4 regions of the Pseudomonas sp. SDT291_1_S447 genome follow, and region 1 is predicted to be linked to each of the others. Evidence: predicted binding sites of a transcription regulator. Region 1 holds the regulator's gene; each other region holds the start of a gene.
The links. Region 1 encodes sigma-54, which starts transcription at its own class of promoters, with help from an activator protein. Its sites were predicted from a motif close to ANTGGCATNNANNTTGCTNT; they were not measured.
Positions count from the first base shown of each region.

Region 2: ACW9IR_RS24410 (circularly permuted type 2 ATP-grasp protein) is a predicted target of sigma-54. The motif match lies at 5,779-5,798, and genes of this name have one in related genera.
Region 3: ACW9IR_RS23925 (flagellar basal body rod protein FlgF) is a predicted target of sigma-54. The motif match lies at 2,978-2,997, and genes of this name have one in related genera.
Region 4: glnA (glutamate--ammonia ligase) is a predicted target of sigma-54. The motif match lies at 2,383-2,402, and genes of this name have one in related genera.

Region 1 covers NZ_JBSVXS010000059.1:5,520-13,054, reverse strand. Annotated here, with positions in the region: gene ACW9IR_RS18200 (KpsF/GutQ family sugar-phosphate isomerase) at 1-863, shown strand, start outside; gene ACW9IR_RS18195 (KdsC family phosphatase) at 863-1,387, shown strand; gene lptC (LPS export ABC transporter periplasmic protein LptC) at 1,396-1,968, shown strand; gene lptA (lipopolysaccharide transport periplasmic protein LptA) at 1,955-2,500, shown strand; gene lptB (LPS export ABC transporter ATP-binding protein) at 2,500-3,225, shown strand; gene ACW9IR_RS18175 (RNA polymerase factor sigma-54) at 3,413-4,903, shown strand; gene hpf (ribosome hibernation-promoting factor, HPF/YfiA family) at 4,977-5,285, shown strand; gene ptsN (PTS IIA-like nitrogen regulatory protein PtsN) at 5,297-5,761, shown strand; gene rapZ (RNase adapter RapZ) at 5,764-6,621, shown strand; gene ACW9IR_RS18155 (HPr family phosphocarrier protein) at 6,637-6,912, shown strand; gene ACW9IR_RS18150 (ZIP family metal transporter) at 7,007-7,535, opposite strand, start outside.
Region 2 covers NZ_JBSVXS010000118.1:1,558-9,092, reverse strand. Annotated here, with positions in the region: gene ACW9IR_RS24445 (long-chain-acyl-CoA synthetase) at 1-1,637, shown strand, start outside; gene ACW9IR_RS24440 (ankyrin repeat domain-containing protein) at 1,735-2,253, shown strand; gene ACW9IR_RS24435 (hypothetical protein) at 2,421-2,951, shown strand; gene ACW9IR_RS24430 (PLDc N-terminal domain-containing protein) at 3,023-3,214, shown strand; gene speE (polyamine aminopropyltransferase) at 3,455-4,330, shown strand; gene ACW9IR_RS24420 (hypothetical protein) at 4,566-4,799, shown strand; gene ACW9IR_RS24415 (ribonuclease E inhibitor RraB) at 5,009-5,356, shown strand; gene ACW9IR_RS24410 (circularly permuted type 2 ATP-grasp protein) at 5,831-7,240, shown strand; gene ACW9IR_RS24405 (alpha-E domain-containing protein) at 7,253-7,535, shown strand, end outside.
Region 3 covers NZ_JBSVXS010000111.1:175-7,709, reverse strand. Annotated here, with positions in the region: gene ACW9IR_RS23940 (flagellar basal body P-ring protein FlgI) at 1-576, opposite strand, end outside; gene flgH (flagellar basal body L-ring protein FlgH) at 604-1,299, opposite strand; gene flgG (flagellar basal-body rod protein FlgG) at 1,352-2,137, opposite strand; gene ACW9IR_RS23925 (flagellar basal body rod protein FlgF) at 2,183-2,923, opposite strand; gene ACW9IR_RS23920 (sigma-54-dependent phenylalanine hydroxylase transcriptional regulator PhhR) at 3,226-4,791, opposite strand; gene phhA (phenylalanine 4-monooxygenase) at 5,184-5,975, shown strand; gene ACW9IR_RS23910 (4a-hydroxytetrahydrobiopterin dehydratase) at 6,093-6,449, shown strand; gene ACW9IR_RS23905 (amino acid aminotransferase) at 6,449-7,535, shown strand, end outside.
Region 4 covers NZ_JBSVXS010000027.1:12,370-19,904, reverse strand. Annotated here, with positions in the region: gene ACW9IR_RS11865 (DUF4124 domain-containing protein) at 1-84, opposite strand, end outside; gene ACW9IR_RS11860 (DUF4124 domain-containing protein) at 81-596, opposite strand; gene glnA (glutamate--ammonia ligase) at 883-2,289, opposite strand; gene thiI (tRNA uracil 4-sulfurtransferase ThiI) at 2,617-4,071, shown strand; gene typA (translational GTPase TypA) at 4,211-6,031, shown strand; gene ACW9IR_RS11840 (YkgJ family cysteine cluster protein) at 6,342-6,779, opposite strand; gene ACW9IR_RS11835 (glycogen/starch/alpha-glucan phosphorylase) at 7,039-7,535, shown strand, end outside.

The DNA.
Region 1 (7,535 bases):
AGATGATTCTGGCCAGCAAGGGCCGTGTAGTTGTGGTCGGCATGGGCAAATCCGGGCACATCGGCAACAAGATTGCCGCGACCCTGGCCAGCACCGGCACCCCGGCTTTTTTCGTGCACCCGGCCGAGGCCAGCCATGGCGACATGGGCATGATCACTCGTGATGACGTGATTCTGGCCCTGTCGAATTCCGGCTCGACCAACGAAATCGTCACCCTGCTGCCGCTGATCAAACGTCTGGGCATCCAGTTGATCAGCCTCACCGGCAACCCGCTATCGCCGCTGGCCAAGGCGGCCGAGGTCAATCTCAACGTTCACGTCGAGCACGAAGCCTGTCCGCTGAACCTGGCGCCGACCTCCTCGACCACCGCAGCTTTGGTCATGGGTGATGCGCTGGCCGTAGCGTTGCTGGAAGCGCGCGGTTTCACTGCCGAAGACTTCGCCTTTTCTCATCCGGGTGGCGCCCTTGGCCGTCGCCTGCTGTTGAAAGTGGAGAACGTCATGCACGCCGGGCAGGAGTTGCCGCAAGTACAACGCGGTACGCTGCTCAAGGACGCGCTGATGGAAATGACCCGCAAGGGTCTGGGCATGACCGTCATCCTTGAAGCCGATGGCAAACTCGCCGGGATCTTCACCGACGGCGATTTGCGCCGCACCCTGGATCGCAGCATCGACATTCGCAGCGCCACCATCGACCAGGTGATGACAGCCCACGGCAAGACTGCCCGGCCGGAAATGCTGGCCGCCGAAGCCCTGAAAATCATGGAAGATCACCGAATCAACGCGTTGGTAGTCGTAGACGAGGAAGATCGCCCGGTCGGCGCCTTCAACCTCTCCGATCTGCTGCGCGCAGGAGTCATGTAATGAGCAACGATCTGCTGCAACGCGGCAAAGCGGTCAAACTGGCGGTTTTCGACGTCGACGGCGTACTCACCGACGGCCGTCTGTACTTCCTTGAAGACGGCAGCGAGTTCAAGACTTTCAACACCCTCGACGGCCAAGGCATCAAAATGCTGATGAACGCCGGCGTGCAGACCGCTATCATCAGTGGTCGCAAGACTCCAGTGGTCGAACGCCGGGCGAAAAACCTCGGCATCCCCCACCTGTTTCAGGGACGCGAAGACAAATTGGTCGTTCTCGACGGCCTGCTTGAGCAACTGGGCCTAAGCTATGAACAGGTCGCCTATCTCGGTGACGACCTGCCCGACCTGCCAGTGATCCGCCGGGTCGGCCTGGGCATGGCCGTGGCCAACGCTGCCGACTTCGTCCGCGAACACGCCCATGGCGTGACCCGCGCTCGCGGTGGTGAAGGCGCCGCCCGCGAATTCTGTGAATTGATCCTGCGCGCCCAGGGCCGCCTCGATGCGGCCAACGCCGCGTACCTGTGAGCCAAACCATGTTCAGCAAAAAATTTCGTAACTTCCTGCTGTTCGGCTGCATCGCTGCGATTTTCGCAGCGGTCGGCTACTGGAATATCAGCCCGGAACGCTTTCTCGACAAACCACCGGTCACCTCGGTGGAAACGCCTATCGACTGGTATGCAACCAACACCCATACCCTGCAATACCTGCCGGATGGCAAGGTGCAGTATGAAATGACGTCCGAGAAAGCCGAGCACGTGAAGGCAACTGACGTCACGCTCGTGACCAAACCCGACCTGAACATGTATCGCGGAACAGAATTCCCGTGGCACGTGACCAGTGAGCGCGGTGAAGTGAACTCAGGCGGCACCGAAGTCGAACTGATCGATTCGGTACGCGTTGCGCGCACCGATGAAAAGAAGCGCGACATCCTGATCACTTCCACTCGCATGACCGTGTTCCCGCAGCAGGAATATGCGCAGACCGAGCAACCCGTTAGAATCGACGGCGCTGGCGGTGTATCGACTGGCGTTGGAATGAAAGCGTACCTGAAGGAAAGCAGGATACACCTGCTATCGAACGTAAGAGGACAGTATGAGGCTCGTTAAAACCCTCCCTATTTTGCTCAGTCTGGGCGCAGCACTGGGAAGCGTGAGCGCCTGGGCTCTGCCGAACGATCAGCAGCAACCTATCCGCATTCAGGCCGACGACGCCCAACTGGATGACAAGAACGGCATCGCTACCTATAAAGGTGATGTGATCATCACCCAGGGCTCGATGATCGTTAAAGGCAACACCGTCACCATGACTCGCGCGCCGAATGGCGATATCGACGTAGTGACCTCCGTGGGCAATCTGGCTTACTTCGAGCAGTTGCAAACCCAGGGCGACGCCAAACCAGTTCAAGGCTACGGCGTGACGATTCAATACCACGCCCAGCAAAACCGCGTCGTGCTGATCGATAAGGCCAAGGTCGTCGACAAAGACGGCAACGTCACTCAGGGCGAGAAAATCGTCTATGACACCGTGAAGAAACTGGCCAGCGCCGGTCGCGCTACAGGAAGCAAGGTCACCGAGGCGCGTCCGCGCATCGACATGGTGATCCAGCCGAAGAAGAAAACCGACGAGAAAACCCAGTAATGGCAACTCTGAAAGCTCAGCACCTGGCCAAGGCCTATAAAAGCCGCCAGGTCGTGCGTGATGTCAGCCTGTCGATCGACAGCGGCCAGATCGTCGGTCTGCTCGGCCCGAACGGCGCCGGCAAGACCACGTGTTTCTACATGATCGTCGGCCTGGTGCAGGCCGATCAGGGCCGCGTACTGATCGATGATCTGGACGTCAGCCACCAGCCGATGCACGGCCGTGCAAAGGCTGGCATCGGCTATCTGCCGCAAGAAGCGTCGATCTTCCGCAAACTGTCGGTGGCCGACAACATCATGGCCATCCTCGAGACCCGTCAGGAACTCGACAAGGCCGGTCGCCGCAAAGAGCTGGAAAGCCTGCTGCAGGAATTCCACATCAGCCACATCCGCGACAACCTCGGCATGAGCCTGTCCGGTGGTGAACGCCGCCGGGTGGAAATCGCTCGCGCGCTGGCAACGGCACCGAAATTCATCCTGCTCGACGAACCGTTTGCCGGTGTCGATCCGATTTCGGTCGGCGACATCAAGCAGATCATCCACCACCTCAAGGCCAAGGGTATCGGTGTATTGATCACCGACCACAACGTCCGTGAGACGCTGGACATCTGCGAAACCGCTTACATCGTCAACGATGGCCAACTCATTGCTGAAGGCGATGCAGAAACCATCCTGGCCAACGATCTGGTCAAGGAAGTGTATCTGGGTCACGAGTTCCGCTTGTAAGCGTAACAGTGCCCGGTGCGCCGCCCGGGCGCTGTATCGATTCAAGCAGGAATTAATACGCTTTAATTGTTACAGCGCTCTAGGCAAACACTTCAGTTTCAGGCATATAATTTGCTTAAGTTTGGCGCCCCGGCGCCCTGTAGTGGATGGCGCATAGCGCCGGCGAATAAGGTGTTAAGCCCCTGCCATGAAACCATCGCTAGTCTTGAGAATGGGCCAGCAGCTGACGATGACACCGCAGCTGCAACAGGCCATCCGCCTGCTCCAATTGTCGACCCTGGATCTGCAACAGGAAATCCAGGAGGCTCTGGAATCCAATCCGATGCTCGAACGCCAGGAAGAAGGCGACGACTTCGACAATTCCGACCCCATGGCCGACAACGCCGAACAGAAACCCACCGAAATCCAGGAACCCTCCTATCAGGAAACCGCCCCGACGGTGGACAACCTCGAGGACGGCGAATGGAACGAGCGCATTCCCAACGAGCTTCCGGTCGACACCGCCTGGGAAGACGTTTACCAGACCAGCGCCAGCAGCCTGCCCAGCAGCGATGATGACGAGTGGGACTTCACCACCCGCACCTCCGCTGGCGAGAGCCTGCAAAGCCACCTGCTGTGGCAACTGAACCTCGCGCCGATGTCCGACACCGATCGCCTGATCGCCGTGACCCTGATCGACTGCATCAACAATCAGGGCTACCTGGACGAAACCCTCGAAGAGATCCTTGAGGCGTTCGATCCGGAACTGGACATCGAACTGGACGAAATCGAAGCCGTCCTGCACCGCATCCAGCAGTTTGAACCGGCCGGCATCGGCGCCCGCAACCTTGGCGAGTGCCTGCTGCTGCAATTGCGCCAGCTGCCAGTCAAGACGCCTTGGCTGGCTGAAGCCAAGCGTCTGGTCAGCGATTACATCGACCTGCTCGGCGGCCGCGACTACAGCCAGTTGATGCGGCGCATGAAGCTCAAGGAAGACGAGTTGCGCCAGGTCATCGAGCTGGTGCAAAGCCTCAATCCGCGTCCGGGCTCACAGATCGAGTCCACTGAAGCCGAATACGTCGTCCCTGATGTCATCGTGCGCAAGGACAACGAGCGCTGGCTGGTCGAGCTGAATCAGGAATCGGTACCACGCCTGCGCGTCAACGCCCAGTACGCCGGTTTTGTCCGTCGCGCCGACACCAGCGCCGACAACACGTTCATGCGCAATCAGTTGCAGGAAGCTCGCTGGTTCATCAAGAGCCTGCAGAGCCGCAACGAAACCCTGATGAAAGTTGCTACCCAGATCGTCGAACATCAACGCGGCTTCCTGGAGTACGGCGACGAAGCCATGAAGCCACTGGTGCTGCATGACATCGCCGAAGCCGTGGGCATGCACGAATCGACGATTTCCCGGGTGACCACGCAGAAATTCATGCATACCCCGCGCGGTATTTATGAACTGAAATACTTTTTCTCCAGCCACGTCAGCACCTCTGAAGGCGGCGAATGCTCGTCCACGGCGATTCGCGCGATCATCAAAAAACTGGTTGCCGCGGAAAATCAGAAAAAGCCGTTGAGTGACAGCAAGATCGCTGGTTTACTGGAGGCACAAGGCATTCAGGTGGCTCGCCGCACCGTCGCCAAGTACCGCGAATCCCTCGGGATCGCGCCTTCGAGCGAACGCAAGCGGTTGATGTAAGCCACGTTACAGCGTTCCAGTGGCAGGCTATCCAGCCTGCCGCTTTATGCACTGGCAACGAAGGAGAAGCTGTATGCAAGTCAACATCAGTGGACACCAACTGGAAGTGACCGAACCTCTGCGCACCTACATCAACGAAAAACTCGACCGATTAGAGCGCCATTTCGACAAGATCACCAACGTGCAAGTCACGATGTGCGTCGAAAAGCTGAAGCAGAAAATCGAAGCCACCTTGCATATTCCCGGCGGAGAAGTGGTTGCCAATGCCGAGCATGACGACATGTATGCCGCCATTGACCTGCTGACCGACAAGCTGGATCGCCAACTCAAAAAGCATAAGGAAAAGACCCAAAGCCTCCTCCAGGGCGCGACAGGTCGATAACCCCCCATTCCATGATCCGACTTGAAAGTATCCTGACCCCCGGCCGTTCCCTCGTGAACGTGCCGGGTGGCAGTAAAAAGAAAGCCCTCGAACAAATTGCCAACCTGATCGCCCGCGAAGTGCCGGATCTGGCCATGCAGGATGTCTTCGAGGCGTTGATTGCCCGTGAAAAACTCGGTTCCACCGGTTTTGGTAACGGCATCGCCATCCCCCATTGCCGCCTCAAGGGTTGCCAAGCGCCGATCAGCGCGCTGATGCACCTTGACGCTCCGATCGATTTCGACGCCATTGACGGCGCTCCGGTTGACCTGCTGTTTGTTTTGCTGGTCCCGGAAGCCGCCACCGATGCGCATCTGGAGTTGCTACGTCAGATCGCCAGCATGCTGGATCGTAAGGAAGTGCGCGAAAAGCTGCGTAGCGCACCGAGTAGCGAAGCCTTGTATCAGGTCGTCCTGAGCGAGCAGAACGGGCATTAATCATGCGTTTGATCATCGTCAGCGGCCGTTCCGGCTCGGGTAAAAGTACGGCTCTGGATGTCCTTGAGGACAACGGCTATTACTGCATCGACAACCTGCCCGCAGGCTTGCTGCCGGAACTGGCCGAACGCGCACTGATTCACACTGAGCTGGCGCAACCGCTGGTGGCCGTGTCGATCGATGCGCGTAACTTGCCGAGCCATCTGACGCGCTTTCCCGAGTTGCTTGAAGATGTCCGGGCCAAGCACATCCAATGCGATGTCCTGTATCTGGACGCCGACGAAGAAACCCTGCTCAAGCGTTTCTCCGAAACCCGCCGTCGCCATCCACTGAGCAACGCCAATCGCTCGCTGGCCGAAGCGATCCAGGATGAAACCGCCCTGCTCGGCCCGATCGCCGACCTCGCCGACCTGAAAATCAACACCACCAACCTCAACCTGTACCAGCTGCGCGACTCCATCAAGCTGCGCCTGCTGAATCAGCCAGAGCCGGGCACCGCATTTCTGGTCGAGTCCTTCGGCTTCAAGCGCGGCATGCCGGTGGATGCGGATCTGGTGTTCGATGTGCGCTGCCTGCCCAATCCGTACTGGAAGCCGGAACTGCGCGCGCAATCGGGTCTCGATGCGCCGGTGGCTGAATACCTGGCGGCACAGCCGGAGGTCGAAGAGATGTTTCAGGACATCTTCACCTACCTGCACAAATGGCTGCCGCGCTTCGCCGCCAGCAACCGTGCCTACGTCACCATTGCCATTGGCTGCACCGGCGGGCATCACCGCTCCGTCTACCTGACCGAACGTCTGGGTCAGGCCCTGCAGAAAACCCTGAAGAACGTCCAGGTTCGCCACCGCGACCTCACTTAAAGGATTCACACCGCGATGCCTGCTCTGGAAATCGAAATCATCAACAAGCTGGGCCTGCATGCCCGCGCATCGGCCAAGTTTGTCGGAGTGGCCGGGCAGTATCCGGATTGCACGATCAGAGTGGGTCGTACACCAGAGACCACGGTTGACGGTAAAAGCATCATGGCGATGATGATGCTGGCGGCAGGCAAGGGCACCAAGATCTATTTGAGTACTGAAGGGCATCAGGAACAGGAAGCGCTGGATGCGCTGGTGGCGTTGATCAACAACTATTTCGACGAAGGCGGCTGACAGCCAAAGTCAAAAGATCGCAGCCTGCGGCAGCTCCTACATTGGAATGCGTTCCGTATAGTAACTGCCGCAGGCTGCGATCTTTTGCACGACTTCAACCCAACGCCGTATCCATCACCATCATCAGACAAAACCCGATCAACAGACCAAGACTGGCCAGTTTGTCATGACCATTGCGTCGCGACTCGGGAATCACTTCGTGGGTCACCACCAGCAACATGGCCCCCGCCGCGAGCGCTAGTCCTAATGGCAACAACACCTGCGCCAGACTGACCAGCCACGCGCACAACAGCGCAAACACCGGCTCGACCAGACCTGACGCCGCCCCGATCAAAAATGCTTTGAACCGCGACATCCCTGCCCCGGCCAGCACCAATGCAATCACCAGACCTTCCGGCACATCCTGCAAAGCGATGCCCATGGCCAGACTGTCCGCATCCGGCATGCCGCCGCCGGCAGAAACGCCGACGGCCATGCCTTCAGGGATGTTATGGGCAATGATGGCGAACACGAACAGCCAGATCCGCGGCGGTATCACCGGATGCTCGACGGTGCCGACGAGCATTTCCGGGGACGCGCCCGACACCTTGCGATCAACCAGATACAGGCCAAACGCACCGAGC
Region 2 (7,535 bases), on a different contig from region 1:
TGCGGCTGACCTATGCGCAGGTCAACCAGTGGGCCAACCGCATCGCTCATTATCTGAACGGGCAGGGCATCGGCAAGGGCGACGTGGTCGCGGTGTTCATCGAAAACCGCCCGGAATTGCTGGTGACCATTCTGGCGCTGGCCAAGGTCGGCGCGGTCAGCGCGCTGCTCAATACCTCGCAGACTCGCGACACGCTGATCCATAGCGTGAATCTGGTGGCGCCGGAAGCGATTGTGGTCGGCGAAGAACTGCTTCCGGCTTATGCGGCAATTCGCGAGCAAGTGGCGATTACCACGCCGCGCACCTGGTTTGTCGCCGATCAGGACACCTACAGCCATCCGGGCATTGCGCCCGAAGGCTACGTCAATCTGATCAGCGCCAGTGCCGATGCCTCCAGCGAAAATCCGCCGAGCAGTCAGCAGGTGTTTTTCGACGATCCGTGTTTCTACATTTACACCTCCGGCACCACCGGCCTGCCCAAGGCCGGCGTGTTCAAACATGGTCGCTGGATGCGCAGTTCTGCCAGTTTCGGCATGATCGCCCTCAACATGGGCCCCGACGATGTCGTCTACTGCACCTTGCCGCTGTATCACGCCACCGGTCTTTGCGTGTGCTGGGGCTCGGCAGTCAACGGCGCCTCGGGCTTCGCGATTCGTCGCAAGTTCAGCGCCAGCCAGTTCTGGAACGACGTGCGTCGTTATCGCGCGACCACCATCGGTTACGTCGGCGAATTGTGTCGTTATCTGGTCGATCAACCGGCCAGCGCCGATGACAGCCGCCACGATGTGCGCAAGATGATCGGCAACGGCTTGCGTCCCGGCGCCTGGGCCGAATTCAAGACACGCTTCGCCGTCGAGCACATCTGCGAACTGTATGCGGCGAGCGACGGCAATATCGGTTTCACCAACATTCTCAACTTCGACAACACCATTGGCTTCTCGCTGATGGCGTGGGAGCTGGTGGCCTACGATCATGACAGCGGTGAACCGCTGCGCAGCGCCGACGGTTTCATGAGCAAGGTTGGCAAAGGTGAGCAGGGCTTGCTGCTGGCGCGGATCGACGAGAAGGCGCCGCTGGACGGCTACACCGATCCGCAGAAAACCGCCAAGGTCGTGCTGCACGACGTGTTTAGCAAAGGCGATCGCTTTTTCAACACCGGCGACCTACTGCGCAATATCGGTTTTGGCCACGCACAATTTGTTGATCGGCTCGGTGATACGTATCGCTGGAAGGGCGAAAACGTCTCGACCACTGAAGTCGAAAACCTGTTGCTGCAACACCCGCACATCTCTGAGGCGGTGGCGTATGGCGTGGAAATCCGCAATACCAACGGCCGTGCCGGGATGGCGGCGATAACGCCTGCGGAATCCCTTGCGACGCTGGATTTCGCCGAGTTGCTGACCTTTGCCCGGGAGCGTATGCCGGCCTATGCCGTACCGTTGTTCCTGCGAGTGAAGGTCAAGATGGAAACTACCGGCACCTTCAAATATCAGAAAACACGCCTGAAAAATGAAGGCTTCGACCCCGGCCAGACGGGTGATGACCCGATCTATGCATGGCTGCCCGGCACCCAGACCTACGTTCGGGTCACCGACGAGGTGCTGGCGGAAATTCATCAAGGCAAACATCGTTATTGAATCTGGCTATGAGACGGCTTGAGAAAAAGGGGGTGACAGCCAGCGTCTCGCTCGGGAAACTGTCGGCTTTCCGATTGACCGAAAGTGGAGTTGCCCCATGTCCGACCAAAGCCGCCAGATGACCCCTGAAGAAGCTGCCGAATTCACCGAGCAGGTTTTCAACAAGGCGCGTGACGGTGATGCTGAGATGCTTGATCGTCTGGTAACGGCCGGTTTGCCGGTGAACCTGAAAAACAGCAAGGGCGACACATTGCTGATGCTGGCCAGCTACTACGGCCATGTGGATGCGGTGCAAGTGCTGCTTAAACACAAGGCTGACCCGGAAATGCGCAATGGCAACGGCCAGAGTCCGATTGCCGGTGCGGCGTTCAAAGGCGATCTGGCGGTGGTCACGGCGTTGGTCGAGGCGGGTGCAGAGATTGAGGGCTCGTCGTTTGATGGGCGTACGGCGCTGATGATGGCAGCGATGTTCAACCGCGTTGCAATCGTTGAATACCTGATCAGCAAAGGCGCCAACGCGCAGGCCAAGGACGCCAATGGCGTGACCGCGCTCGACGCTGCACGGACGATGGGCGCGGTTGATACCACGGCGCAGCTGGAAAAATTGTTGGGTTGATAAGATCAGAAGATCGCAGCCTGCGGCAGCTCCTACACTGATTGCGTTTGTGGCCCGTTTCGCGGTCGAACGCTGAACTTGCAGGAGCTGCCGCAGGCTGCGATCTTTTGCTTTGTGCGCTATCCTCCGCGCCCTCGAAATTCACCTTCGCCACAGGATCCGCCCTCATGAAAGCCGCACTCGTCGAACTCATCAGCAAAATCAGCTCCGGCTGCATGGGCGAGGACGAGATCGTGAAAGTCGCCGACGAAGCGGCACAGGCCTACGCCGATGCTGATGCTTTTCTGACCGCCAACCCGGACATCAACTATGACGACACATTCCCGATCCCGTTGGGTGAGTGGGTCGTAGTCGGCAGTCTGCCGGAAACCGTGCTGTTCCAGGCTGACACCTACGTCGATTTGTTCGCGCAGATTGTTGCCTCGTTCGGTCCGGGCGTCGATTTCAACCTCAAGCCCAAGCAACTGGCCAAAACCGAAGCCTTGACCGCTCTCAACCGCATTCAGGTGCAAATGAGCAGCATGAACAAGGAGAACGGCGGTTACACGCTGATGAACTTCAGTCAGTTGCTCGACGACGAGCTGCAAATGGTTTTGGTCTACGGCAACGACGTGCCACGGGTACTGGAGTTGTGCGCTGAAGTCGGCATCGCCGCCGCGCCATCGCTTGAAGCCCTGAAGATCGCTGTTCACGTCTGAACGCAATAAAAGGGAACCCTGCGCGCGACCGTCTATCCTAAAAGTGCATGCCACTATTCTGGAGCGACACCATGGGTTCCACGTTCAACGGTCTGATCGGCCTGATCATCCTTGCCCTCGACATCTGGGCCATCATCAACGTGTTGAAAAGCGGCGCGACCACCGGGATGAAAATCGTCTGGGTGCTGCTGATCATCCTCCTGCCGGTGCTGGGCCTGATCATCTGGGCTATTGCCGGACCGCGCGGTAACGTGCGGATCTGACACTGATCCCGAGAACACCGCAATACCCTGTAGGAGTGAGCCTGCTCGCGATAGCTATCCTTCAGTCAATGAGTCAGTGACTGAAAAACCGCTATCGCGAGCAGGCTCACTCCTACAAGGGATTGTGGTCTGCCGATGAAGTGAGGTTCGACCTGTCATCTTCGGCATCGTAGAATGCGCGCCTTTCCCGGGCAATCGTCCCCACGATTGGCGCCCGCGCATTCATCGGAGCACTTGACCATGACCGTCACCAAAACCAGCGAGTACCTGGAAACCCTTTACGAAGGCTACGGCCAGCGTTTTCGCATGGAAAAACTGCTGCACGAAGTGCGCACCGAACACCAGCATCTGGTGATTTTCCAGAACCCGCGCATGGGTCGTGTAATGGCGCTGGACGGCGTGATCCAGACCACCGAAGCCGACGAATTCATCTACCACGAAATGCTCACCCACGTGCCGATCCTCGCCCACGGCAGCGCCAAGCGCGTGCTGATCATTGGTGGCGGTGACGGCGGCATGCTCCGTGAAGTGACCAAGCACGCTGGTGTCGAGCACATCACCATGGTCGAGATCGACGGCACCGTGGTCGACATGTGCAAAGAGTTCCTGCCGAACCACTCCAGCGGCGCCTACGACGATCCACGCCTGAACCTGGTGATCGACGACGGCATGCGTTTCGTCGCCACTACCACCGAAAAATTCGACGTGATCATCTCCGACTCCACCGACCCGATCGGCCCGGGCGAAGTGCTGTTCTCGGAGAACTTCTACCAGGCGTGCCATCGCTGCCTGAACGAGGGCGGCATCCTCGTGACCCAGAACGGCACGCCGTTCATGCAAATCGACGAAGTGAAAACCACTGCCGGTCGCCTGAACAGCCTGTTCCCGGACTGGCACTTCTATCAGGCCGCCGTGCCGACCTACATCGGTGGCTCGATGACGTTCGCCTGGGGCTCGACCAACCCGGCTTACCGCAAGCTCAGCCGTGAAACCCTGCAACAGCGCTTCATTGGCAGCGGCATCGTCACTCGCTACTACAACCCGGAAATCCACATCGGCGCCTTCGCCTTGCCGCAGTACGTGCTGCAGGCGATCAACAAGCCAAGCAACGACTAAAGAACACTGAAACTCCCCTGTGGGAGCGAGCTTGCTCGCGAAATCGGACTGTCAGGCAACATATTTGTTGAATGAAAAACCGCTTTCGCGAGCAAGCTCGCTCCCACATTTGCTTCCCCGTAATGTAGATGTCGTTTTATTCATGTTCGTGCGCTGTAATCCTTTTGAACCAACTTTCGGCGCACCAGTCGATTTAGGTGTAAGCCCATTTGCGGGTTTGATCGAGGAGGCACCGATGCAAAAGTGGAAAGTCACTTTCGTGGACGATCATGGTGAAATTGTCGATGAGGTGTTCGAGCGCGCGGAATGCCCCAGCGACGATGAGGCCGCTCGATTGATCAAGGAACGGCTCCTGCCCGTCGCCGCCAAACTGGATCTCAACGATCTGGAAGGGCGAACCCCCGATGCTGGCGTCAAAAGCCTCGAAACCCAAAACAGCATCAAGATCCGCAGCATCACTCCAATCTGAAAATCTTCCTTCATCCGAAGCAACCAGGCCTTGGCAGCGGCTCTAACTTGGGGCTACTCTGCAAGCGAGATCAGCGAACGGATCGCTAAGGTCTGGTCTTGTCAGCTACATGCTTGTTCCCGCGTGCAACCACGTTGCCGTCGTACTTTGGCCTAAGGCCCGGGGCGGGAATACGGAAAGTCTATCCATCTATGCGAGGGGGACGATTCATGAGCACAGCCTATCAAGAAGACATCAGCAGCAATGTTCTGCGCCGCATGAAAGAAGGCGGTTTCGATTTTTCCCGATTCCATCCCATCGAGTTCTACGCGATTTTCCCGGACGAGGAGCGGGCGCGCAGGGCGGCAGGCAAATTTCGCGGTGAATCCATCAATGCCCAGGTCAGCGTGCGTGATGACGGTGCGTGGGCGCTGGAATTGAGCAAAGTGATGTACGCGACCTATGACGATATCGGCGACTTCGAGCAGGGTTTCTCTGCCGTGGTTGAACCTCTGGGCGGCATTATCGAAGGCTGGGGTGTGAAACAGGAGGTGCGCAACCGCCACCGTTTGAACTGATCTCTGGTTTCATTTGTTGAACAACGGCTGACCTTCGGGTTGGCCGTTGTCATTTTCGGCGTAAGCAAAACCCTGAAACAAGAAACCGAGGCAAAAAAAAGCCACCGGAGAGGGTGGCTAAAAGGGAAGACCGATAAGGAGAGGAAACCGGTCAGGGTTACAGCGGGGCGGGCTGCGAGGGCAGTCCAGGTCAGTTGAGCTGGCGACTTCGCGGCGCTGTGCGCGGGGAAGTTTTGCAGCGAATGCGCGGATTATCCGCAGGCAGTGCCGGGCAGTGAAATTAACTCTGACTATGCTGGTGATAGGCGATGCAGTGCGTCGCAATGAAGCGGGGGCAATCCGGTTGGGGCATTTGCCGCACAGGAATGGTGCGGTGCTTGCGGTGTGTATTTTCAACCGATTGAAATCAAAGCGTTTATGCCGATGGCACGGGCCTTGCGAAGGCCTGTATGTCCGGGTGACAAGGAGTACGGCATGATCCGCACCTATTTTGATGAGATGTACGATGCCGGCGGCCAGGTTCGCCCGCATTATCGCGAGTTCGCCCGCTGGCTGGCCGACACGCCTGACGAGCTGCTGGCCCAACGGCGACGCGAGGCTGACTTGCTGTTCCATCGCGCCGGGATCACTTTCACGCTCTATGGCGACGAGCAGGGCACCGAGCGCCTGATTCCTTTCGACACCATCCCGCGCAGCATTCCCGCCAGCGAGTGGCGAATCGTCGAGCGCGGCTGCATCCAGCGGGTCAAGGCGCTGAACATGTTTCTCGCTGACCTCTATCATGAGCAGCGCATCATCAAGGCCGGGATCATTCCTGCCGAACAGGTGCTGGCCAACGAGCAATATCAGTTGGCGATGCAAGGCCTCGATCTGCACCGTGATATCTATTCGCACATCTCCGGCGTCGATCTGGTGCGCGATGGCGACGGCACCTATTACGTGCTCGAAGACAACCTGCGCACCCCGAGCGGCGTCAGCTATATGCTCGAAGACCGCAAGATGATGATGCGCCTGTTCCCGGAGCTGTTTGCCGCGCAGCGCATTGCGCCGATCGATCACTACCCGAACCTGCTACTCGACACCCTGAAAAGCTCAAGTCCGATCGACGACCCGAGCGTCGTAGTGCTGACGCCCGGACGCTTCAACAGTGCATTCTTCGAACACGCGTTTCTCGCCCGGGAAATGGGCGTGGAACTGGTCGAAGGCGCGGATCTGTTCGTGCGTGACGACAAAGTGTTCATGCGCACCACCGACGGCCCGAAAGCGGTGGACGTGATCTACCGCCGCCTCGACGACGCGTTCCTCGATCCGCTGGCGTTCAATCCCGACTCGATGCTCGGTGTGCCGGGGCTGCTGTCGTCCTATCGCTCCGGCAATGTGGTGCTGGCCAACGCCATCGGCACTGGCGTGGCGGACGACAAATCGGTGTACCCGTTTGTTACCGACATGATCCGGTTCTACCTCGACGAAGAACCGATCCTGAAGAACGTGCCGACCTGGCAATGCCGCAACCCGTCTGAACTTTCCCACGTGCTGGCCAATCTTCCAGATCTGGTGGTCAAGGAAACCCAAGGCTCCGGCGGGTACGGAATGCTGGTGGGTCCGGCGTCGACGAAGGCCGAAATCGACGCGTTCCGCGAGCGGATCAAGGCCAAGCCCCACGCGTATATCGCGCAACCGACGCTGTCGCTGTCGACTTGTCCGACCTTTGTCGAAAACGGCATTGCGCCGCGCCATATCGACTTGCGTCCGTTTGTCTTGTCCGGGCGCGAAACCCGCGTGGTGCCCGGCGGTTTGACCCGTGTCGCGCTGCGCGAAGGCTCCCTGGTGGTGAATTCCTCCCAGGGTGGCGGAACCAAGGACACCTGGGTGGTCGAGGATTGAAGGAAGCTTGCCATGTTAAGTAGAACTGCCTCGGATCTGTATTGGATGTCGCGTTACCTGGAGCGGGCGGAAAACCTCGCCCGGATGCTCGACATCAGTTATTCGCTGTCGCTGATGCCGCAGGACGGTCGCGGCGACGGTTTGCACGAATTGGCCATGCCGCTGCTGATCACCGGCACCCTCGACGATTATCTGGAACGTCACGGCGCGCTGCATGCCGAGCGCCTGTTGCACTTTTTCGCCCTCGATGCGGCCAATCCGGCGAGCATCTACAGCTGCCTCGGCGCGGCGCGGG
Region 3 (7,535 bases), on a different contig from region 1:
GAAGTCGGAGCGATTGAGGTTCAGCGTCAGGCTGTTGCCCTGGTTGAAACCGCTCGGCACCGAGCGCTCCACCGAGGCACCGCCCGGGATACGACCGGCCGACGGAACGTTGACGGTGATCTTCGAACCGTCACGACCTTCGGCGTCGAAACCACCGACGACAAGGTTGCCCTGAGCGACCGCGTAGACGTTGCCGTCGATACCCTTGAGCGGGGTCAGCAGCAGTGTGCCGCCGCGCAAGCTCTTGGAGTTACCGATCGAGGACACAGTAATGTCGACCTGCTGACCTGGCTTGGCGAACGCCGGCAAATCGGCACTGATCGACACCGCCGCGACGTTTTTCAACTGCACGTTGCCCGATCCCGGCGGCACCTTGATGCCGAACTGCGAGAGCATGTTGTTGAAGGTCTGCAGGGTGAACGGGGTTTGCGTCGTCTGGTCGCCGGTGCCGTTAAGCCCGACCACCAGGCCGTAACCGATCAACTGGTTGGAACGCACGCCGGAAATGCTGGCGATATCTTTCAGCCGCTCGGCGTGGGCACCAAAGGCTGCGGACATCAGCGCCGCAGCCAGCATGAGGCTCTTGAAATTCAACGTAGCCACCTAGAAAGGGAACAGCGGGCTGAGGAAGAAACGGTCGAACCAGCCTGGCTGACTCGTATCGGCAAACGCGCCGGTACCCGAGTAGGTGATGCGTGCATCGGCGACCCGGGTCGACGACACGGTGTTGTCCGTGGCGATGTCATCGGCGCGTACCAGGCCGGCGATGCGCACCAGTTCGTCACCGGTGTTCAGCGTCAGCCACTTCTCGCCCCGCACGGCGATGATGCCGTTGGGCAGCACGTCAGCCACGGTCACGGTGATCGAACCGGTCAGGCTGTTGCTCTGCCCGGACTTGGCGTCGCCCTTGGTCGAGCGGTCGGCGCTATAGCCGGCGTTCAGACTCAGGTCGTTGCCGCCGATCGGGTTGTTCGTGGTCAGGCTGGAGCCGAACAACGAGGTCAGACCGACCTTGTTATCGCTGTTCTTGTCCATCTGCGAGTTGGCGTTCTTGCTCGCCTGTGTGCGCTCATTCAGGGTGATGGTGATGATGTCACCAACCCGGAAAGCCTTGCGGTCGCTGTACAGGTTCTGCTCGAAACCGGCCTGATAGATCGAGCCGTTATTGGCCGCAGCCGGCAACGGTGTGCGCGGCAACACCGGGGCGTAGTAAGGGTCATTGGGCTTGGGCGTCGGGGCGACGCAGCCCGCGAGCGAGACGACCCCACTCAATGCCAGAACAGATACAAAGCGATTCATGACCCTACCTCACGGTGCTGCAGGCGACCTCATGGCCGCCTCATAGACTTGATTACAGATTCTGCGTTACGAACGAGAGCATCTGGTCAGCGGTGGAGATCACCTTGGAGTTCATCTCGTAAGCGCGCTGAGTGGTGATCATGTTGACCATCTCTTCAACAGTGCTGACGTTGGAGGTTTCCAGGGTGTTCTGCAGGGTGGTACCGAAACCGGCCAGACCCGGGGTGCCAACTTGCGGCGCGCCGGAAGCGGCAGTTTCCAGGAACAGGTTGTTGCCCACGGCTTGCAGACCGGCCGGGTTGATGAAGTCAGCGGTTTGCAGGTTGCCGATCACCTGCGACGCGGCGTTGCCAGCGACAGTGATGGACACCGTGCCGTCACGGCCGACGGTGAAGGTCTGGGCATCGTTCGGGATGACAATGGCCGGTTCCAGTGCGAAACCGCTGGCGTTGACGATCTGGCCATTGGAGTCGAGGTGGAAAGTACCGTCACGGGTGTACGACGTGGTGCCGTCCGGCTGCAGAATCTGGAAGAAACCGCGACCGTCGATGGCCATGTCCAGCGGCTGCTCGGTGGTTTGCAGGCTACCGGCGGTGAAGTTTTTCTGGGTGCCGACGATGCGCACACCGGTACCCAGTTGCAGACCCGACGGCAGTTCGCTGTCCTGGGTCGACTGAGCGCCTGGCTGACGCTTGATCTGATACAGCAAGTCCTGGAACTCGGCGCGATCACGTTTGAAACCCGTGGTCGACACGTTTGCCAGGTTGTTGGAAATGGTGGTCAGGTTGGTGTCCTGGGCGGACAGACCGGTTTTGGCAACCCATAGAGCCGGAAGCATTCGATTCTCCTCGTGCGCCTGTTTTTCGGCGCGACGTTCTGATAATTAGCTGATCTGCAAGACCCGAGCCATGGCCTGGTCGTCGTCTTTGGCGGTGTTCATCATCTTGACGTGCAACTCGAACTGCTTGGCCAAGGCCAGCACCGAGGTCATCTCTTCCACGGCATTGACGTTGCTCGACTCAAGGAAACCCGACACCAGTTTGACGTTGGCATCGGCCTGCGCCGGCTGGCCGTCCTTGGTGTAGATCGAGCCGTCGAGGCCCTTGTTCATGTTCTTGATGTCCGGGTTGACCAGTTTGATCCGGTCGACTTCCGCCATGACGCGCGGGCCTTCGCCCATCGCACGAATACTGATGGTGCCGTCTTCACCGACTTCGATCTGCTGCTCTGGCGGTACGGCGATCGGACCGCCGTTGCCGATCACCGGCATGCCGTTGCCGGCGCGCAGAACGCCGAGGGCGTCGACGTTGAGGCTGCCGGTGCGCACGTAGCTTTCGCCGCCGTTAGGGTTCTGCACGGCAATGAAACCGTTGCCGGTCACCGCGACGTCGAGGTCACGACCGGTCTGCACCAGCGAGCCCGGGGTGAAGTCGGTGGCGGGCCGTTCGCTCATGGCAAACGCACGCGCCGGAAAGCTGTCACCGAACACCGGCATCGAACGCGCCTGCTCCAGGTCGCGCTGAAAACCGTTGGTGGAGATGTTCGCCAGGTTGTTGGCATGCGCCTTTTGCGCCAGCGCATTCTGGCTGGCGCCGGTCATTGCCACATAAAGGTACTTGTCCACACTCTTTCCTCTGCATGCCGGACGTTTGCCGCCCACCGCTGTACTGCTGAGCCATAAGCAATTTGCAGACCAACTTTTTTCTGGCGCACAAAGGCCCGGTAAACAAAGGACTTGGGGATGTTGCAGGGGAATTTGAAATGTATCGAAGTCGAAAAACCGGCGGTGTTATGCCGCTTGGCGGCAAAAGATCAAAAGAATGATCGTTCCCACGCTCCGCGTGGGAATGCCTCAATGGACGCTCTGCGTCCGCTTTGGGACGCGGAGCGTCCCGGGCTGCATTCCCACGCAGAGCGTGGGAACGATCACGTGCTGCCCGGCTCTTTGCCGACTTCGTATTCACGCAGCTTATTGGCAATGGTTGTATGCGAAACCCCCAACCGCTTGCCCAACTGCCGGCTGCTCGGATGCTCGGAATACAACCGCTCCAGCACCGCTTTCTCGAAGCGCCCGACAATCTCGTCCAGCCCCCCCTCCAGCGAAAAATCGCCAAGCGGCTGACGCACGCCGTAATCCGGCAGACGAATATGTTCGGCCTTCACCGTGCCGCCGTCGCACAGCGAAACCGCCTGGAACAGCACGTTCTCCAGTTGCCGCACGTTGCCCGGCCAGTGGTAATGACTGAGCCGATCCATCGCCGCTGGCGCCAGTTTCGGCAGCGAACAGCCGATCTGCCGACTGGCTTGGTCGAGAAAATGCTCAACCAGTGGGGTCAAGCCGTCGAGGCATTCACGCAGCGGCGGGATGTGCAAGGAGAGCACGTTCAAGCGGTGATACAGATCCTGGCGAAACTCACCGCGCGCGCACAGCTCCGACAAGTCGACCTGCGTCGCACAGATGACCCGCACATCCAGATAAACCTCTTCATCACTGCCGACCCGGCGAAAGCAACCGTCCTGCAAAAAGCGCAGCAACTTCACTTGAAGACGCGGGCTCATCTCACCGACACCGTCAAGAAACAGCGTGCCGCCCGCCGTCAATTCCAGCAGCCCGAGCTTGCCTTCGGCGCGTGCACCTTCGAACGCGCCCGGGCCGTAACCGAACAACTCGGTCTCGGCCATCGACTCCGGCAAACCTGCGCAGTTGAGCGCCATCAACGGCGACTGCCCGCGCGGACTGGCGAGGTGGCAAGCGCGTGCGAGCAATTCCTTACCGGTGCCGGTTTCGCCTTCAATCAATAGCGGCGCATCCAGCGGGGCCATACGCCGCGCTTCACGCACCACAGCCGCCATCACTTTCGAGCTCTGGAAGATGCTGTCGAAACCACGCAGTTCCTGCTTACGCACGTTATAGATACGCTCGCCAACGCGGTCGGCGCGATGCAAGGTCAGCACCGCGCCGGCCATGGCTTCGCTATCGTCGTGTTCCGATTGCAGCGGCGCGATGTCAGCCAGAAAGATGTCGCCCTTGACCTTGACCCGCATGCCGTTGATTCGCGATTTATTCGCGCGCACCAGTTCCGGCAAGTCGAAATCTTCGGCATAACGCGACAGCGGAATCCCCGGCACTTCATCGACCCGCACGCCGAGCAACTGCGCCGCCGCACGGTTGGCCGCCACGATCGAGCCACCCATGTCGATCGACAGCACCGGAAACTCCAGCGCGCCGAGCAGCGCATTCAACTCCATGTGCCGACGCTCGCTGGGCATCAGCCCTACCCGTTTGACGCCGAACACCCCGGCGATCGCCTCGAACTTTGGACGAAGCGCCTGGAACTGAATGTTGATCAGGTTCGGGCAGTGCAGGTAGATCGCATTGCCATGCTCACCACCGACCTCACCGCGCGCGACGTTGATCCCGTAGGCGACCAACAGGTTGAGGATGTCGCGCAGGATGCCGATGCGGTTCTGGCAGTGGACTTTGATGCGCATATATAAGGCCCGACAAGATTGGGAGTTGAATACCGACCCTGTGGGAGCGAGCTTGCTCGCGAAGGCGTCAGCACATCCAACATTGATGTGTCAGACCCAGCGCTTTCGCGAGCAAGCTCGCTCCCACAGGGTATTGCGGTGCGCCCGAAGCTCATTTTTCTGTCGAGGCACACAGATAGTTGTCAAGATTATGTGACAGCCACCCAGCTTTTCAAACCTGAAAATCACCGAAAATGCGCGATGACGAGCAAAGCGTAACGATAACTTTACGAATTAACGAGAAATTTCCTACGCGCAGGCCATTCAACCTGCTGCACATCAACCCGCTCTCAGGTAATTCTGAGTCCATCGCTGGACATAACAAGAACGAATTCCCCTAGCAGGAGAGCAGTATGAAGCAGACGCAATACGTGGCCCGCGAGCCCGATGCGCAAGGTTTTATCGACTACCCCGCCGAAGAACACGCGGTGTGGAACACGCTGATCACTCGCCAGCTGAAAGTGATTGAAGGGCGTGCCTGCCAGGAGTATCTGGACGGTATCGAAAAACTCGGTCTGCCCCACGACCGCATTCCGCAACTCGGCGAGATCAACAAGGTGCTCGGCGAGACCACCGGTTGGCAGGTCGCCCGAGTTCCGGCACTGATTCCCTTCCAGACCTTTTTCGAACTGCTGGCCAGCAAGCAATTTCCGGTCGCTACATTCATTCGCACCCGCGAAGAGCTGGATTACCTGCAAGAGCCGGATATTTTCCACGAGATCTTTGGTCACTGCCCGCTGCTGACCAACCCGTATTTCGCCGAATTCACCCACACCTACGGCAAGCTCGGTCTGCAAGCGACCAAAGAAGAACGCGTGTACCTGGCGCGCCTGTACTGGATGACCATCGAGTTCGGCCTGGTCGATACCCCGCAAGGCAAACGCATCTACGGTGGCGGCATCCTGTCCTCGCCAAAAGAAACCGTTTACTCGCTGTCGGACGAACCCGAGCATCAGGCCTTCGACCCGCTCGAAGCCATGCGCACGCCGTATCGCATCGACATCCTGCAACCGCTGTACTTTGTCCTGCCGAACCTCAAGCGTCTGTTCGACGTGGCCCATGAAGACATCATGGCCATGGTTCGCCAAGGCATGCAGCTGGGTCTGCACGCACCGAAATTTCCGCCGAAACCGAAAGCCGCGTGAACCGCGACTTTTGTTGACAATTGAGCCTGTCCGTCACCGCCACTTTGGTTTAGCGTGACGGCATTGACGGCTCAAACGCTTTAATAAAAAAAACACACTCGATTTCAGGAATACGCCATGTCCACTTTGAACCAAGCCCACTGCGAAGCCTGCCGCGCCGATGCGCCACAAGTCAGCGACGAAGAACTGCCGATCCTGATCAAGCAGATCCCTGACTGGAACATCGAAGTACGCGACAGCATCATGCAACTGGAGAAGGTCTTCCTGTTCAAGAACTTCAAGCACGCGCTGGCCTTCACCAACGCTGTCGGCGAGATCTCCGAGGCCGAAGGTCACCATCCGGGCCTGCTGACCGAGTGGGGCAAAGTCACCGTTACCTGGTGGAGCCACTCGATCAAAGGCCTGCACCGCAACGACTTCATCATGGCCGCACGCACTGACGAAGTGGCCAAGACTGCAGAAGGACGCAAGTAATGCATTTCGACGCCATCGGCCGGGTACCCGGCGACCCGATCCTCGGTTTGATGGAGGCGTATGCGCAGGACAGCAACCCGCGCAAATTCGACTTGGGCGTTGGCGTCTACAAGGATGCCCAGGGCCTGACGCCGATCCCGGAAGCGGTGAAAATCGCTGAAGCGCGCCTCGTCGAAAGCCAGGACACCAAGATTTACATCGGTGGCCACGGCAACCCGCTGTTCGGCAAAGTCATCAATGAGCTGGTGCTTGGCGCCGACTCGAAGCTGATCGCCGAACAACGTGCCGGCGCCACCCAGACCCCGGGCGGCACCGGTGCCCTGCGTCTGGCGGCCGACTTCATCGCCCAGTGCCTGCCGGGCAAAGGCGTGTGGCTGAGCAACCCGACCTGGCCGATCCATGAAACGATTTTCGCCGCGGCCGGTGTCAAGGTCAGTCACTACCCGTACGTGGGTAGCGACAATCGCCTCGACGTCGAAGCCATGCTCGCCGTGCTCAATGAAGTGCCGAAAGGCGATGTGGTGCTGCTCCACGCGTGCTGCCACAACCCGACCGGTTTCGATTTGAATCATGACGACTGGCAGCGTGTGCTCGACGTGGTGCGCAGCCGCAACCTGCTGCCGCTGATCGACTTTGCCTACCAGGGCTTTGGCGATGGTCTGGAACAGGATGCGTGGTCGACCCGGTTGTTCGCGGCAGAAGTGCCCGAGTTGCTGATCACCAGTTCCTGCTCGAAGAACTTCGGCCTGTACCGCGATCGTACCGGCGCGCTGATCGTCTGCGCGAAAAGCGCCGACAAACTTATCGACATCCGCAGCCAACTGGCCAATATCGCCCGCAACCTGTGGTCGACGCCTCCGGATCACGGTGCGGCGGTGGTCGCGACCATCCTCGCCGATCCAGAGCTGAAAGCGCGTTGGGCCGATGAAGTGGAAGCGATGCGCCTGCGGATTGCGCAACTGCGCAACGGCTTGGTTGAAGCACTGGAACCGCATGGCCTGCGCGAGCGTTTTGCACACATTGGCGTGCAGCGCGGCATGTTCTCTTACACCGGGCTGTCGCCGGAGCAAGTGAAACAATTGCGTG
Region 4 (7,535 bases), on a different contig from region 1:
CTGCGCATCGGTATAGGTGAAGACCTCAGCCGATGCTTGCAGCGTCAGCAGTGCCAACACAGTGATAAGCCACGCGCGAATCATGGCTTGTGTACTCGCTGTACGCTAAGGGCCGCTGGCGGGCTCTGCTGAATGATCGTCTGCCCGTCGATCACTTGCACGGCGAGACGATGTTCGCCGCGATCCACGTTCACCAGTTGCAGGATCGGCACGTTGCTCGGCTGACCGTAGGGTTCATCGTCCAATACCAGTCTTAATTGATGCGGTGGCCGCAGGCGCGGTTTGATCAGCACGTTGACGGTGAACGTGCCGTTATTGGCGCGCAGGGCTTCTTCGGTGGGCAGGCCGGCGATTTCCAGAATCTCATAGGCATCGCTGCGTGCCGGCTGGCGATTGTCCGTGCCAGAGGGGGCCGGTGCGCTGGGCGCCTGAGGCTCGACACGGTTGAGCGGCGGCAACTCCACGGGCTGCGCCTGCACGCCGTCTGGCGAGTGATCGCTGTACACCGTGTTGCCATTGGCATCGGTGTACTTGTAGATCTGCGCGGCGGCGGGCAGGGCGATCAGCAGCAGTATGTAGATAAAGATGCGACCCATGAAATCGACCGGGATTGAAAACGATGGGATGCAGCATAGGACAGACGCGGCGGTTGGCCCAACTCGGCACACATCCGGAGATCATTCAGGCGCCACAAATCCCCTGTGGGAGCGAGCCTGCTCGCGAATGCGGTGCGTCATTGGCGGTGATGGCGACTGATACGACGCCTTCGCGAGCGGGCTCGCTCCCACAGGGATCTGCGTGACGCCATAAATCGCAGGCAATAAAAAAGGCCTCCCGAAGGAGGCCTCTTTCACTCACGCCGCGTAGCGCAGCGCTACCGGATCAGCAGCTGTAGTACAGCTCATATTCCAATGGGTGTACGAAGGTACGGACCTTGATTTCTTCTTCGGATTTCAGCGCGATGTAAGCGTCGATGAAGTCGTCGGAGAACACGCCGCCCTTGGTCAGGAACGCACGGCCTTTATCCAGCTCTTCCAGAGCTTCTTTCAGGCTGCCGCAAACTTGCGGGATCTCTTTCGCCTCTTCAGGCGGCAGGTCGTACAGGTTTTTGTCGGCAGCGTCGCCTGGGTGGATCTTGTTCTGGATACCGTCCAGGCCAGCCATCAGCAGTGCTGCGAAAGCCAGGTACGGGTTGGCAGCCGGATCCGGGAAACGCGCTTCGATACGACGGCCACGTGGGCTGTTGACGTAAGGAATACGGATCGACGCGGAACGGTTGCGAGCCGAGTAGGCCAGCATCACCGGCGCTTCGAAACCTGGCACCAGACGCTTGTAGGAGTTGGTGGCCGGGTTGGTGAAGCCGTTCAGTGCCTTACCGTGCTTGATGATACCGCCGATGAAGTACAGAGCGGTTTCGGACAGGCCGGCATAGCCTTCGCCAGCGAAGGTGTTCTTGCCATCTTTGGCGATGGACATGTGCACGTGCATACCCGAACCGTTGTCACCGTACAGTGGCTTCGGCATGAAGGTAGCGGTGCGGCCGTAGGCGTCAGCCACGTTGTGGACAACGTATTTCAGCGTCTGAACTTCGTCAGCTTTTTTCACCAGGGTGTTGAACTTGACACCGATTTCGTTCTGACCGGCAGTTGCCACTTCGTGGTGGTGAACTTCAACGGTCTGGCCCATTTCTTCCAGTGCGTTGCACATGGCAGTACGGATTTCGTGATCGTGGTCGAACGGCGGAACCGGGAAGTAACCACCTTTGATACCTGGACGGTGGCCTTTGTTGCCGCCTTCGATGTCCTGGTCGGACATCCACGAACCTTGTTCGGAGTAGATCTTGAACATCGAACCGGAGATGTCGGACTTGAACTTCACTTCGTCGAAGATGAAGAACTCAGGCTCTGGACCGGCGAATACGGTGTCACCGATACCGGTGGTCTTCAGGTATTCCTCGGCACGGTGAGCGATGGCGCGCGGGTCGCGATCGTAACCTTGCATGGTCGACGGTTCGATGATGTCGCACACCAGGATCAGGGTGGCGTCTTCGGTGAACGGGTCGAGCACGGCAGTTTCGTCGTCCGGCAGCAGGATCATGTCGGAGGCTTCGATGCCTTTCCAGCCAGCGATGGAGGAACCGTCGAACATCTTGCCGACTTCGAAGAAGTCGTCTTCCAGCGCATCGCGAGCCGGCATGGTCACGTGGTGCTGAGTGCCTTTGGTGTCCGTGAAGCGCAGATCAATCCACTTGACGTCATGATCTTTGATGAGTTGAACCGACTTCGACATAGTGTCCTCCGGGTGAATTAGGGCTGGTAGTGGATGCCCTTAATAGTGGTGATGCCGGCGCGAATACTCTGCCAAGGCAACCTGCCTCACAAGGGAGCAAATTGCATGCCAGTGCCCCAGCATGGGTTTTTTGCCCCAAATTCACGCTTATTAAGGTGCGGAGCTTCTTAAAGCAGAAAATATCGCCCTTTAATGTAGCGTCACAATCTGCAAATGACCTGTTTTGGTGCATACAAAACCTTCTGCACATTAACTGGTTAAACCTTGAGCAATTTCCGCTATAATCCGCGCCCCCCTTTTTCGGCTGGCCGTTCGCGCGCTGTTTTCATGAAACTAATCGTAAAAGTCTTCCCCGAGATCACCATCAAAAGCCGACCTGTCCGGACGAAGTTCATCCGCCAGTTGGCCAAGAACATCCGCACCGTGCTCCGTGACCTGGACCCGGCCGTGGTGGTGAACGGTGTGTGGGACAATCTCGAGCTGGAAACCCGCGTAACCGACGCCAAAGCCTTGAAAGAGATGGGTGAGCGCCTGACCTGCATGCCGGGCATCGCGCACTTTCTGCAGATCGACGAGTACCCGCTGGGCGACTTCGACGACATCACCGAGAAGTGCAAAGAGCACTACGGCGCTGCACTGGCCGGGAAGATTTTCTCGGTGCGTTGCAAGCGTGCCGGCAAGCACGCGTTCAGCTCGATGGACGTTGAAAAATACGTTGGCAGCAAGCTGCGCCGTGAGTGCGGTGCCGCCGGTATCGACCTGAAAGCGCCGGAAATCGAAGTCCGGATCGAAGTTCGCGACAAACGGTTGTTTGTGATCCACAGCCAGCACAACGGCATCGGCGGTTACCCGCTGGGTGCGTTGGAGCAGACGCTGGTATTGATGTCCGGCGGCTTTGACTCGACCGTTGCGGCTTACCAGATCATTCGTCGCGGCCTGATGACGCACTTCTGCTTCTTCAATCTGGGCGGTCGTGCCCACGAATTGGGCGTGATGGAAGTCGCGCATTTCATCTGGAAGAAGTACGGCAGCTCGCAACGCGTGCTATTTGTCAGTGTTCCGTTCGAAGAAGTGTTGGGCGAAATTCTCGGCAAAGTCGATAACAGTCATATGGGCGTCGTATTGAAGCGTATGATGTTGCGCGCGGCTTCCAACATCGCCGATCGCCTGCATATCGAAGCGCTGGTCACCGGCGAGGCGATCTCCCAGGTGTCGAGCCAGACGCTGCCAAACCTGTCGGTGATCGACTGCGTGACCGACAAACTGGTCCTGCGTCCGCTGATCGTGGCGCACAAGCAGGACATCATCGACACGGCCAACGAGATCGGCACCGCCGATTTCGCCCGGCACATGCCGGAATACTGCGGAGTCATTTCGGTCAATCCGAAGACCGCCGCCAAACGCGGTCGCGTTGAGCACGAAGAGAAAGAATTCGACATGGCGGTGCTCGAGCGTGCGCTCGAAAACGCCAAACTGGTGCCGATCGATCGGGTGATCGACGAATTGGGCCAGGACGTACAGATTGAAGAAGTCAGCGAAGCACTGGCCGGCCAGATCGTGATCGACATCCGTCACCCGGATGCCGCCGAGGATGAGCCGCTGGAACTCGCTGGCGTAGAAGTACAGACGATGCCGTTCTACGCAGTGAACGCTCGTTTCAAGGAGCTGGATCCGACTCGCCAGTACCTGCTGTATTGCGACAAAGGCGTGATGAGTCGCCTGCATGCTCACCATTTGCTCAGTGAGGGGCATGCCAATGTGCGCGTTTATCGACCGAGCTAAGTGCCCGGGGCTGTTTGCCTGTGGCCTGCGTCACCGGCCCCCCGACACCGCCGTCAAGCTGTAACGGCCATGCCGGACACTACTGCTAATCGCTGCCAAGACTTGTCAGCAAACCGAATCCTCTGATCGAGATACACAAGTGATCGAAAATCTACGCAACATCGCCATCATTGCCCACGTTGACCATGGTAAAACCACCCTGGTAGACAAACTCCTGCGTCAATCCGGCACTCTGGAGCGCAACGAGCTCAACGACGAGCGCGTGATGGACTCCAACGACCAGGAAAAAGAGCGCGGTATTACCATTCTGGCGAAAAACACCGCCATCAACTGGAACGGCTACCATATCAACATCGTGGACACCCCGGGCCACGCCGACTTCGGCGGCGAAGTTGAACGCGTAATGTCGATGGTTGACTCCGTTCTGCTGCTGGTTGACGCTCAAGACGGCCCTATGCCGCAAACTCGTTTCGTGACCAAGAAGGCTTTCGAAGCCGGCCTGCGTCCAATCGTGGTAATCAACAAGGTTGACCGTCCAGGCGCGCGTCCGGACTGGGTTCTGGACCAGATCTTCGACCTGTTCGACAACCTCGGTGCTACCGAAGAACAACTGGACTTCCAGGTTGTGTACGCCTCGGCCCTGAACGGTATTGCCGGTCTGGATCACACCGCCATGGCGGAAGACATGACCCCGCTGTACCAAGCGGTCGTCGACCACGTTCCGCCTCCGGCTGTTGACCGTGATGGCGCGTTCCAGATGCAGATCTCCGCTCTGGACTACAACAGCTTCCTGGGTGTTATCGGCGTTGGCCGTATCGCTCGTGGCCGCGTCAAGCCGAACACCCCGGTTGTGGCGATCGGTGCCGACGGCAAGCGCCGTAACGGCCGTATCCTGAAACTGATGGGTCACCACGGTCTGCACCGCATCGACGTTGAAGAAGCTGCAGCAGGCGATATCGTTTGCATCAGCGGTATGGACTCGCTGTTCATCTCCGACACCCTGTGCCACCCGGACACTGTCGAGGCGATGAAGCCTCTGACCGTTGACGAGCCAACCGTTTCGATGACCTTCCAGGTAAACGACTCGCCATTCTGCGGTAAAGAAGGCAAGTTCGTGACGTCCCGTAACATCAAGGACCGTCTGGACAAAGAGCTGCTGTACAACGTTGCACTGCGCGTTGAAGAAGGCGACACCGCTGACAAGTTCAAGGTTTCCGGCCGTGGTGAGCTGCACCTCTCGGTACTGATCGAAACCATGCGTCGCGAAGGCTTCGAGCTGGCCCTGGGCCGTCCTGAAGTAATCATTCGTGAAGTGAACGGCGTTAAACAAGAACCGTTCGAAAACGTGACCATCGACATCCCTGAAGAAGCTCAGGGCAAGGTCATGGAAGAAATGGGTCTGCGTAAAGGCGACCTGAGCAACATGGTGCCGGATGGCAAGGGCCGTGTTCGTCTGGAATACAACATCCCTGCTCGCGGTCTGATCGGTTTCCGTAACCAGTTCCTGACCCTGACCAACGGTGCTGGCATCCTGACCTCGATCTTCGATCGCTACGACACCGTCAAGTCGGGCCACATGTCCGGCCGTCAGAACGGCGTTCTGGTTTCGGTTGAAACCGGTAAGGCACTGACCTACTCGCTGGAAACCCTGCAGGCTCGTGGCAAGCTGTTCGTAGAACACGGTCAAGAGATCTACAACGGTCAAATCGTTGGTCAGAACAGCCGCGACAACGACCTGGGTGTAAACCCAACCAAAGGCAAGAAGCTCGACAACATGCGTGCTTCGGGTAAAGACGAAACCATCGCTCTGGTACCACCTGTTCGCTTCACTCTGGAACAGGCTCTGGAATACATCCAGGAAGACGAGCTGTGCGAAGTTACTCCTAAGTCCATCCGTCTTCGCAAGAAGATCCTGGACGAAAGCGAGCGTACCCGCGCTGCCAAGAAAGCCAAGGCGTAATTTAGCCCGAGCTTGAAAAAACGCCCCCGGTCGCGAGACCGGGGGCGTTTTTGTTTGTCTGGGGGAAATGTGGATTGAGTCTTGAAGATCAAGAGCCCCTCACCTTAGCCCTCTCCCGGAGGGAGAGGGGACCGAATGGGGGATATTCATGAGATGCATCGACTTGAAAGAATTCTGCTGAATCCATAATCGATTTGGTGGGGCTGTACCGAATCCATAATCGCCTGGGTGTTTCAGGTCGATGTATGGCGCCAGAAAGCTCGGTCGGCTCCCTCTCCCTCCGGGAGAGGGCTGGGGTGAGGGTCAGCTTTTAGAACTTCTCAATCGCTCGGAAATTCTGCTCGCGCACCACTTCCTTCGGCTTGTACGCGCAATACCCCGGACGCGGCCCGATCTTCGGGTGATTGCGGCAGGTATCCGGGCGCTTGTCATAAATGGTGCACAGGCGGCTCTTACGATCCAGGTAGTAGCAATCGTTGTTGCTCATGCGCTGCAGGGTGAAGATGCCGGACTTCTGATTGAAACGTTCAACCAGGCCTTCCTTCTGCAAACGCTTGGCGATGTTCTTCGGCGGGTCGCCCAGTTCGAACTCATCGACCACGCCGATGCGCACCAGATCCTTGATCTTCACCTCAACCGGCAGCGTGCAGCAGCTCGACACGCAGGAACCGCACATCGGGGCTGAGTATTTTGCCCACGTATCGAGACGATCGATCTCGGCGGCGGCAATCAGGTTGGGCTTCATCATCGGGAGTTACCAGGCGTGTGTGCATCAGGGCGCGCGATCATACCGGGACTGGTGGATTTTTGAACAACCTTTCGCCAGATTTTTTCTGCATACAGGCACATTGCCGGACAATTCGGCACGGCCCCTGCATTCATTAGCTCACTCGCCAAGGTAATGCCGGGCTATCTCACAGTCTCAGGAAATACTGCCGAACCAGAGCCCTCACCGTCGGTCAGACCGTCTAGGCTCAGACAATTCCCGCTCGCTCGAGGTCCTATTGATGACTCAAGAACCACTAGTTCGCGAAGCAGAGGTGGCCGCATTCCGCGACGCCGTCCTGACCAAACTCACCTACGCGGTGGGTAAAGACCCCGATCACGCCTTCGACCATGACTGGTTCGAAGCCATCGCATTGGCTGCGCGTGATCACATGGTCGAACACTGGATGGACCACACCCGGCAGATCTACCGCAAAGGTCAGAAACGGGTGTATTACCTCTCGCTGGAATTTCTTATCGGCCGCTTGCTCTACGACAGCCTGAGCAACCTTGGCCTGCTCGACGTCGCCCGTGAAGCGTTGACTGAACTCGGTGTCGATCTTGAGCGCATCCGCTTGCTGGAGCCCGATGCGGCGCTCGGTAACGGCGGCCTCGGTCGTCTGGCCGCGTGCTTCATGGAAAGCATGTCGACCCTCGGCATCGCCGGCCACGGTTATGGCATTCGGTATGAGCACGGCTTGTTCCGCCAGGCCATCGTCGACGGCTGGCAGCAGGAACA